Regions from separate parts of the Nesterenkonia sp. NBAIMH1 genome, predicted to be linked through region 2. Evidence: riboswitches for the same ligand, from Rfam matches in the RefSeq annotation. Region 2 holds a riboswitch; each other region holds the start of a gene.

Region 1 (3,265 bases), 820 kb from region 2:
GATGACCGCAGCCCAGCAGGACTTCAACTGTGCTGTGCTCAGCGCCTCCCCCATCCGGCTCCTGCAGACCAGCACGGAGCCCTTCGCGACGGCAGCCGCTGTCCAGACGCGTCTCGGCGAGGTGCTGGCCTGGTCCGTCCACCTGGCCTCCTCCGACTACAGCCCGTACCGACGAGATGACCTGCCCCGTGCGGCCGAGTCGGTCTTCGCCCAGCCGGGCGAGGCCCAGCGCACCCAGCAGGCGCAGCAGATCCTGGCCGAGACCGATCGGCTCCTCCAGGAGCTCGGCGACATGCCGGTCATCATCGCCGGAGACTTCAACGTTCCCTCACCCCTGGACTGGGACGGCTCCCACCGTCCTGCGGCTCAGTGGCCCGCCACGGACGCGCTCCTGAAGGCCGGCTTCACCGACGCGTTCCGCGCAGTGCATCCCGATCCCGCTCGGGCGCCGGGGCTGACCTGGTCCCAGATCGAGTCCCTGGAGACCGAGCCTCGCGATCGCATCGACTTCATCTTCGCCAGGGGTCTGAACGTGGTCGCAGCGGACCATCTGGGCGGGGCGGCAGACGCGTCCGACACCGCCGCAGATGAGGGCTTCTGCGACTATGGGGGTCCAGCGCGCCACATCCCTGACCAGAGGGGCAACGCCTTTCCGTCCGATCATCTGGCCGTGCGGGCGACGCTCGACCGTCCCTCATGAGTCGACGACCGTGTGAGGGAGCATGGACCAGACGCTGAGGCCACACTCAGACAGGTCTGCCACCTTGTGCATGACACACTCCGCATGATGTTCGAGGAGAGGCCGAGCGATGAGCACCACAGACCGCACGACAACGGGTCCTGATCGGGCGACGACGGAGGAGCCGCGGTTCCGCACCGATCCCGCCGAAGAGGATCTCGAAGCCGTGCACGACGACGAGATCACCGTCAACGGCCAGGAGATTCACCTCAACGACATCCGTGACGCCATGAACTCGCACGAGAGCGTGCTCGAATCCGGCGTCTGCTCCATCGGCGACGCGGAAGCCGGCACGATCCCGGTGGCGTTCGTCGTGCTGACGCCCGAGGCGCGCGAGGAGGTCAACGCCACCCGACTGCCGCCCGACGACGGCTCCCAGACCCGTTCGATCCCCCCGGGCGAGCGGAAGATGGTCGACTCCGTCCAGGCACTGGTCGCCCAGAAGGTCTCCGAGGAAGCGGTGCCGCGGAAGATCATCCCCGTGCTGGACATGCCCAAGGACAAGGAGCACCAGGTCATCAGCCGCGTGCTCGGACGGCTCTACGCAGGCGAAGACCCCGAGGACGTCTCCGACGTGCAGAATCAGAAGTGCCTGGCGTCCATCAAGAAGATCTGCGAGGAGATGGACACCGCCGGGCGGAGGCGCACGGGCAGCACCAGCGCTTCCAAAGGCTGGCCCGTGACCCGCGGGCAGCAGTAGGCGGCAAGCCCCACGACGCGTCTGGGGCGGGGCGTGGTCCTCTGCGGGCCGCGCCCCGCCCCAGACGCGCAGTGTGACGTTTGTGACCCGGTTTTTGTGCGCGGACTCGGCTCTGGCGTACAGTCATAGGCGTATCCATCCGGAGCGGCTGAGAGATCTGGCTCGACGACGCCGCAGCAACCACTGCAGAGCTTCTCTGCGGGCTCGGTGCTAATGCCAGGGACGATGGGAGTGAATTCTCGCATGACTGCTTCTGCGACCCTTGAGGCGCCGACCTCGCCTGGGGAGCCCTCAACGCATTCCGCCGCCCCGCAGGCCGCCTTCGATTCGCTGAACGTCCGGTTCGCCGGTGTGGGCCGCAGCTTCGGCGGCCGCCCCGTGCTGCGCGACATCAGCCTGGAGATCGCCCCCGGCGAGGTCCTCGCGATCCTGGGGACCTCAGGCTGCGGCAAATCCACCCTGCTCCGCGCCCTGGCGGGTCTCGACACCGGCTTCACCGGTGAGCTGACCATCGCGGGGAAGCCCGTGCAGCCCTATGACGACCGCACCGCCGTCGGATTCCAGGAGCCTCGCCTGCTCCCCTGGCGCTCGGTGCGCAGGAACATTGAGCTCGGACTGCCCCGCGAGCTGTCCAAGGCCGAGGGCAGGGCCCGGGTCGACGAGCTGCTGGAGCTGGTCGGGCTCGCCGAGCGCGCGCATCTGAAGCCCCGGGAGATCTCCGGGGGCATGGCCCAGCGGGCCTCGCTGGCCCGCGCCCTGGCACGCCGGCCCGGCGTTCTCCTGCTCGACGAGCCCTTCGGCGCACTCGATGCCCTCACCCGGCTCAAGATGCAGGATCTGCTCCTGGACATCCACGCCCAGACAGGGACGACGGTGCTCCTCGTCACCCACGACGTCGACGAGTCTCTGCAGCTGGCCGACCGGATTCTTCTGCTGGGCAAGGACGACGGCGCCGCGGCCGAGGGAGCCACCGCCAAGCGGCTGCTGACCGTGCCGGGACGCCGCCCCCGCGATCGGGCCTCCGCCGACCTGGCCGAGCTGAAGTCGCAGCTGTACGCAGGCCTCGGCGTCGACGCCCACTGACCACGCCCGCACACCCCTCTGCATTCTTTGGGCCTGCCTCGCACAGGTCCGCCCACCTCGCCGAACGACACTTTGAAAGGCTCCCCCATGCCCACCTCCTTCTCCCGCTCCGCCGCCTCCGTCACCGCACTCGGGACAGCCGCGCTGCTCGCGCTGTCCGCCTGCGGCGATGACGCAGACGGGGAGCTGGACACCCTGAACATCGACTTCGCCACCTACAACCCGCTGTCCCTGGTGATCCTGGAGCACGGCTGGCTGGAGGAGGAGCTGGAGGAGATCGGCACCGACGTGCAGTGGATCCAGTCCCACGGCTCCAACCAGGCGAACGAGTACCTCCGCGCCGATGAGCTGCACGTCGGCTCGACCGCAGGCTCCGCCGCCCTGCTGAACCGCTCCGTCGGCGCCGACACGCACACCTTCTACGTGGAGTCGCAGCCCGAGTGGTCCGCACTGGTCACCAGTGAAGACTCCGACATCGAGAGCGTGGAGGACCTCGAGGGCGCCTCCGTGGCGGCGACGCTGGCCACCGACCCGTTCTTCTTCCTCGCCCGTTCGCTGGACGAGGCGGGCCTCTCCCTCGACGACATTGAGGTTCAGGCCCTGCAGCACGCAGACGGCCGTCAGGCGTTGGAGAACGGCGACGTCGATGCCTGGGCCGGCCTAGACCCGATCATGGGCGACGCCGAGCTCGGCGGAGCCGAGCTGTTCTCCAGGGAGGTCGACTTCAACACCTACTCCACCGT
Region 2 (3,265 bases):
TTCGACCTCATGATCGCCGTCACCGTCGGGCGGGGAGGCCGGTTCCGCACCCGCCCGGGCGCCGCTCCGGGCCAGCAGCTGGAGTACATCGCCTCCGGGGAGGAGCCGCGCCTCATCGCCGGTGCGCGGCGAGGAACCCCATACCGGTCCAAGACCACGGCCCCGGGATTTCTGCCTGAGGGCACGGCGCTGACCCATTTCAGCCCAGAGGCCGTGCGCGGACTGGCCCAGCAGCACGGACCACTCGACTTCGAAGAGCACCTGCTTCCGCTGATCATGGCCGACGTCCAGGCCACCTACAGCTCCTTCGGCGGGGCGGGCACCTTCGACCCCAGGGCCTACGCAGCCCCCTTCCACGGTCGTCGATTCTCCGACCGGGACGAGCACCGCGCCGCCGTGCTCGACTGGCTGGAGCAGGACGCCGCCTCCTCGGCGGCCGCCGAGGGATCCCCCGAGAAGCTTGCTGTGAAGACGCTCCACGCTGCGCGGTTCGCGCTCAAGGCGGTGCTCACGGAGGGCCTCGTCGACGAAGCCAGCCGGACCGCGCAGATCGAGCCGTGGTTCGAGCCCCTCTCCGAAGGCCTCGCGTCCGGCGCCCCCGTCCAGCGGACCGAGGAGATGGCGGCCCTGGTACGGGCAGGCCTCATCGAGGTGCTCGGTCCCAGCCCGATCTTCGCCGTGGACTCCTCCGCCGGGCTGTTCGCAGCCCGATCCCCGCAGGTGCCCGACGTGCAGCACACCGCCTCGCACCTGATCGAAGCGATGATGCCGCCCAACCGTGTGGGACAGGCGGATGAGCCCCTGATCCGGACGCTGCTGCGCAGCGGAGAAGCGCGGCCCGCCGTGCTGGCAGGTGCCGAGCACAAGGGCTTCGACGTCAGCCCCAGCCCCCATCGCCTTCTGAGCACCGCCGGCGAGGTCCAGCCGATCCACGTCCTCGGCCTGCAGCTGTCCTCCGCCCAGTGGGGCACGGCCATCGCTGCCGAGACCGGAGGCGACCCGCGCACCACGGCGAGCACTCTGGCCGACGCAGAGGCTGCGGCTGCTCACGTGATGGACCTCGCGCACCGCACTTGAATGTCGCCGCCTGGTTCCGGCACACTTGGGACAAGGTCAAGAGTGCCAGCGTCAAACCCCGGTTTGCTGGCCGGCAACCCTCCAGTTCGCGGTGGGGTGCCCCGGGTGATGACCTGGCCGACCCCTAGGCCGGGGCCGGCAAGCGCGGACCTTTCCAGCGCGCTCTGCCTCGATCGGCAGACTGCGCAGGAGCAGGTCTAAAGGACACACGAGGAACCTTCATGACCGAATTCGAAACACGGCTGCTGCAGGCTGCCGCTGACACCGACGCCCCCACTCCCGCACTCGAGCAGACGCTCGCCTCGCTGGAATCCGGCCACCAGGCGCGCGCCGTCGCGCACGGGCCCGACGCCCTGGCACTTGCCGTGCTGCACGTCGCCGAGCCCGGCACCAGCGTCCTGGTGACCCCATCGATGTTCGCCGGGAACCGGGAGACCTTCGTCGCGCTCCTGCCCCGCTACGGCGTCGACGCCGAGGTGGTCGAAGATCCCGACGACGCCGCCTCCTGGGCCGCCCACCTGAGTCCCAGCACAGCTGCGCTGCTCGGAGAGACCATCGCCGACCCGCGGGGCGACGTCTTCGCCTTCGCCGAGATCTCGGAGCTCGCCCGTCAGGCCGACGCGGCACTGATCATCGACAACACCCTCGCCACCCCCTTCCTGGCCAGACCGGTGGAGCAGGGCGCGGATCTTGTGGTGCACACCAGCCTCGATCTGCTCGCCGGACGCGGCGGTCAGGCCGGAGGCGTGATCGTCGACGCCGGCACAGTGGAGCCCGCTGCGCGGGAGCAGCTCACACGCGCACCGGCCGGCTACCCGCAGCAGGTGCGGCTGCCCGACGTGGTCGCCGAGCAGGTGATCCGAGGGCTCGAGTCCCTGGCAGCGCGAGTCCGCCAGCAGAACGAGACCGCCCAGCGGATCGCCGAGCACCTTCAGGGCCGCCCCGGGGTGCACCGTGCCTACTACGCCGGACTGGAGACCAGCCCATGCGCGGAGCGCGCCCGGGACTACCTGCCTGCCGGCGTCGGCGCGGCGCTGGCCTTCGAGGTCAGGGCAGGCCGAAGCGCGCAGGCGCAGCACGAGGCCGCTCAAGAGCTTGTGCGAGCGCTGCGGGTGTTTTCCCGGCGCGGGAGCACCGGCGGCATCCGTGCCCTGGCCGACCACCCCGCAGGGTCCACCCATGCCCGCCTCGCCGACCATGAGCGGGATGCTGCCGGCATTCGGCCGGGCATGGTGCGGCTGTTCGTGGGCCTGGAGCATGCTGATGACCTGATCGCGGACCTCGACGCATCGCTGGAAGCGTGTGCAGTCGCCGATGACGCGTACGCCGCGTCGGGAGCCCTGGCCTAAGGTGTTGATGTGCTGACCCAGAACTCTGCCGGCGGTGCGCCCGGCCGCGGCGCGGGATCGCCGGCTGCCCCTCTGGCCAACGACTACGGCCACCACCGGCCCGGCGCGCTGAGCGCCGCCGAGGTCGGCGCCTACGACTTCGAGACCGGCGGGCACCTGCCCGAGGTGACCCTGGCCTACGAGACCTGGGGCACCCTCAACGCGGCAGGCGACAATGCTGTGCTCGTCGCTCACGCCCTCACGGGGGACTCCCATGTGGCGTCGACGCGCCAGGACCCGGAAGCAGGCTGGTGGCAGTCGCTCGTGGGACCCGGTCGGCCGATCGATACGCGCACATGGTTCGTGGTCGCCCCGGCGATGGTCGGCGGGTGCTACGGCTCGACCGGCCCCGGCTCACCGGACAGCACCGGGGTGCCGTGGGGCTCCAGATTTCCCTTTGTGACGATCCGCGACTCTGTGCATCTCGAGCGCCGCCTGCTGGAGCAGCTCGGAGTGTCGCGGCTGCATGCGGTCATCGGGGGGTCAATGGGAGGCGCCCGGGCGCTCGAATGGGCTGCGACCTGCCCCGACCTGGTCGACGGGGTGGGGGTCTTCGCGTGCGGCGCAGCCTCGACGGCGGAGCAGATCGCCTTCGGGCAGACGCAGGTCCTTGCCATCCGCAACGACCGGCACTTCCACGGAGGCGACTACTACGCCGGGCCCCGTCCGGAGGCAGGGCTGCAGCTGGCACGCCGCATCGCGCACATCACCTACCGCACCGGCGCTGACCTGCATGAACGCTTCGGGCGCACCCGCCAGGGCGCGGAGGACCCGTTCGGCTCCCCTCGGAGCCTCTCGCG
Region 3 (3,265 bases), 1.1 Mb from region 2:
ACGCGTTTGTCCGTCATGCGGGCGATGCGGGTGCCGCCGTACTGGACGATGCTGACGAGGAGCACCATGAGGATGCAGGCCACGATCATGGTTTCGGTCTCGTACCGGTAGTAGCCGTAGCGGATGGCGAGGTCGCCGATGCCGCCTCCGCCCACCAGGCCGGACATCGCGGAGTAGGAGATGAAGCTGACCGTGGTGATGGTCATGGAGCCGATGAGGGCGGGTTTGGCATCCACCAGCAGCACGCTGCGGATGATCTGCCCGCTGGTGGCACCCATCGCTCGGGAGGCCTCCACGGCGCCGGAGCCCAGCTGTGTGATGTTCTGCTCCACGAGACGCGCGAAGTATGGGATGGCGTTGATCGTCAGGGGAACGATCACCGCGGCCGTTCCCACCGACGTGCCCACGATGAACCGGGTGAACGGGATCAGGGCGATCAGCAGGATGAGGAACGGGAAGGAGCGGACCATGTTGACGATCGCAGAGACCACCGTGTGGCTCTTGGGCGTGGGCTTCAGCCCGCCGGGGGCGTGGCTCCACAGCCAGATGCCCAATGGGGTGCCCAGGAGCACTGCCAGCGGGATGGAGACCCCGATCATGGCGAACGTCTCCAGCATCGCGTGGTTGATCTCCGGGATGCGGTCGATGATGAGCTGGAGGTTCATCAGCGAACACCCCCTTCGACGGCGGCGAAGATCTTCTGGTCCCGCTCGTCGGCGATCTCTTCGAAGGTGTCCTGATCATCCTCAGCCGCGGCGGCGGGGACTGTGCGGCCGTCGCGATTCACGCTGATGCCGTCGGAGGTCAGATACCGCCCGATGGAGGTTCTCGGGGCGAAGTCCTCGCGGCCGAGCTCTGCGGCGGGGAACTGCTCCACCACAGCTCCGTCCTCCATGACCGCTACGTGGTCCGCCAAGGCCTTGATGACCTCCATCTCGTGGGTGACGATCACCACGGTGATTCCGAACTCACGGTTCACGTCAGCGAGGTACTGCAGCACGGTGGCGGTGGTGAAGGGGTCCAGGGCGCTGGTGGGCTCATCGCACAGCAGCACGTCCGGCTGGGTGGCCAGCGCGCGGGCGATGGCCACCCGCTGCTTCTGGCCGCCGGAGAGCTGGGCGGGGTAGTTCTTCGCCTTGGGGGAGATGTCGACGATCTCCAGCGCCTCGGCGGCCCGACGCCGGCGCTGCCTCTTGTCCTTCTGGCCGGCGAACTTCAGTGAGAGCTCCACGTTCTGGGCCACGGTGAGGTTGTTGACCAGGTTGAAGCCCTGAAAGACCATGCCGATCTGGTGGCGGGCCTGGCGCAGCTGCTCGTGCTTCAGCCCGGTCAGCTCGGTGCCGCCGACCCAGACCTCGCCCTCCGTGGGGCGCTCCAGGAGGTTGATGTTGCGCAGCAGGGTGGACTTTCCGGCGCCGGAGAATCCGATGATGCCTTGGATGCTGCCGCGGGGAATCTCCAGGCTGACGTCCTGCACCGCCCGGACAGGCTCCTTGCCGCGAGCCGCGAAGGCAGTCGAGACATGGCGTAGCGAAATCATGAAGCACTCTCCATCGGTCCTGGCGTTAGCACCGAAGGATTCCCGCAGCCGATGAGGGCAATGCGGAGATCCAGGTTGCTGCGTCGTCGTCGGGCCAGGTCCCTCAGTCGCTCTGGATGGTTACAGCGGAGACTCTACGTTCACACGCCGCGCATGAACAAAATGCGAGCACATATATTGCGCGCCGTTGCGCCGACCTGTTCGGTGAGGCTGCTGAGCTCACTCCAGCGGGGTGAGGCCCTTGAACCGGCTCTGGTGGAAGACCAGCCCCTCGGAGGCTTCGTCGTAGCCGAAGTCGAGGATCTCCAGGACGGCCACGTCGTGGTCGCCGGCGGTGAACTGGCTGTGCATGCGCGTGGTGAACCACAGCGGAGAGCCCTCCAGGACCAGCGCCCGTTCACCGTCGATCCTGCGTTCCACCCCGTGGAAGCGGCCGGCACGATCCGTGGAGGCCAGCTGGCGGGTGAGCTCGGACTGCTGCGCACCCAGCACCGAGATCCCCAAGCGGGACGCCCGGTCACGCAGCTTGGGCCAGGTGGAGGAGGTGTGCTGCACCGCGACGGTCACCAGCGGGGGCTCCAGGGAGACCCCCACGGTGAAGCTGGAGGCCACGAGGACTTCCGGGTGTCCGTCGACTTCGGCCGCCACCGCGACGATGCCCTGCGGGAACTGCCCCAGGGCCTTTCTGAGCTCCAACGGGTCGAACTCCGCAGGCGCGGGGATGTCTTCGGCGCCGTCATCACGGGCAGCGGTGATCATACCGATCAACTCCCATCGCTCGTATCGGCAGCCAGACCGCAGAGCCGGTCGAAATGTTCATTCCCGAGACTACGTCCGCGCCGTCAGAGCGGGCAAAACGCCTGTCACATTCCGAGACAGACCCCACGGGCGCCTCCGAGCTCGGAGGACACCGCGGTGCGCTGATGCCTGCCGGACTCGCCTGGGGCGATCTCATCGTCGCACGCGCTCGGCTCGGCCTGTCTCAAGGGACAGCTGTGCGGCATCGGCGACCCGTGACGCATCCACGGCCTCCGCCGCGGGGCAGGGGTTCGGGCCTTCTCCGCGCGCGAGCTGCACGAAGGCTCGGATCTCCGCACGGTAGGCCTCAGCGAACCGTTCATGGAACGTGCGGTGCGGGATGTCGGCGGGAAAGACGAACCCGGGCTCCGCGGAGACTCCCGAGTAGCTCGCGTCGAGTCCCACGTGCACCGTGCCGGCGGACCCGTGCAGTTCGAGGCGAACATCGTGGCCCGCTCCGTTGTAGCGGGTCGCTGACACCGACCCCAGCGTTCCGTCGTCGAGGGTGATCAGTGCGGTGGCCGAGTCCACGTCCCCCACCTCGCCGATGGCGGGGTCGCCGTTGTTGGACCCCCGCGCGCAGACCTCGACGATCTGCTGGCCGGTGAGCCACTGCAGGGCGTCGAAGTCATGCACGGAGCAGTCGCGGAACAGGCCGCCTGATCCGGCGATGAACTCAACGGGAGGGGGCCGCATATCGGCGGTGATGGCACGGATCGTGTGCAGCCAGCCGAGGTCCCCGTTCTCGTAGGCCCGCTTGGCCTGGACGTAGCCGGCGTCGAGCCTGCGCTGATGGCCCACCTGGACCGCGGCGCCGGTCTCCTCGATGACGCGCAGCACCTGCTCCGATGCGGCGGTCGACTCCGCCAGCGGCTTCTCGCACAGCACCGGGATGGCCGCGTGCGCCGCCCGCACGATCAGCGGTGC

Evidence for each region. A riboswitch is a leader RNA that binds a small molecule or an ion and turns the genes downstream of it on or off. The one in region 2 is predicted to bind S-adenosylmethionine.
Region 1: it holds a riboswitch for S-adenosylmethionine, as region 2 does, so the genes downstream of both, FS388_RS04610 (ABC transporter ATP-binding protein) here and FS388_RS08650 (PLP-dependent transferase) in region 2, are expected to answer to the same signal.
Region 3: it holds a riboswitch for S-adenosylmethionine, as region 2 does, so the genes downstream of both, FS388_RS03335 (methionine ABC transporter ATP-binding protein) here and FS388_RS08650 (PLP-dependent transferase) in region 2, are expected to answer to the same signal.

What each region holds. Positions count from the first base shown of each region.
Region 1 is NZ_CP042335.1:992,410-995,674, forward strand. Features, by position in the region: gene FS388_RS04600 (endonuclease/exonuclease/phosphatase family protein) at 1-700, shown strand, start outside; gene FS388_RS04605 (hypothetical protein) at 810-1,439, shown strand; SAM riboswitch class I at 1,572-1,671, shown strand; gene FS388_RS04610 (ABC transporter ATP-binding protein) at 1,683-2,522, shown strand; gene FS388_RS04615 (aliphatic sulfonate ABC transporter substrate-binding protein) at 2,610-3,265, shown strand, end outside.
Region 2 is NZ_CP042335.1:1,814,700-1,817,964, forward strand. Features, by position in the region: gene FS388_RS08645 (FAD/NAD(P)-binding domain-containing protein) at 1-1,077, shown strand, start outside; SAM riboswitch class IV at 1,112-1,228, shown strand; gene FS388_RS08650 (PLP-dependent transferase) at 1,299-2,426, shown strand; gene FS388_RS08655 (homoserine O-acetyltransferase) at 2,499-3,265, shown strand, end outside.
Region 3 is NZ_CP042335.1:708,179-711,443, reverse strand. Features, by position in the region: gene FS388_RS03340 (methionine ABC transporter permease) at 1-665, opposite strand, end outside; gene FS388_RS03335 (methionine ABC transporter ATP-binding protein) at 665-1,540, opposite strand; SAM riboswitch class I at 1,548-1,663, opposite strand; gene FS388_RS03330 (flavin reductase family protein) at 1,760-2,299, opposite strand; gene FS388_RS03325 (Gfo/Idh/MocA family oxidoreductase) at 2,492-3,265, opposite strand, start outside.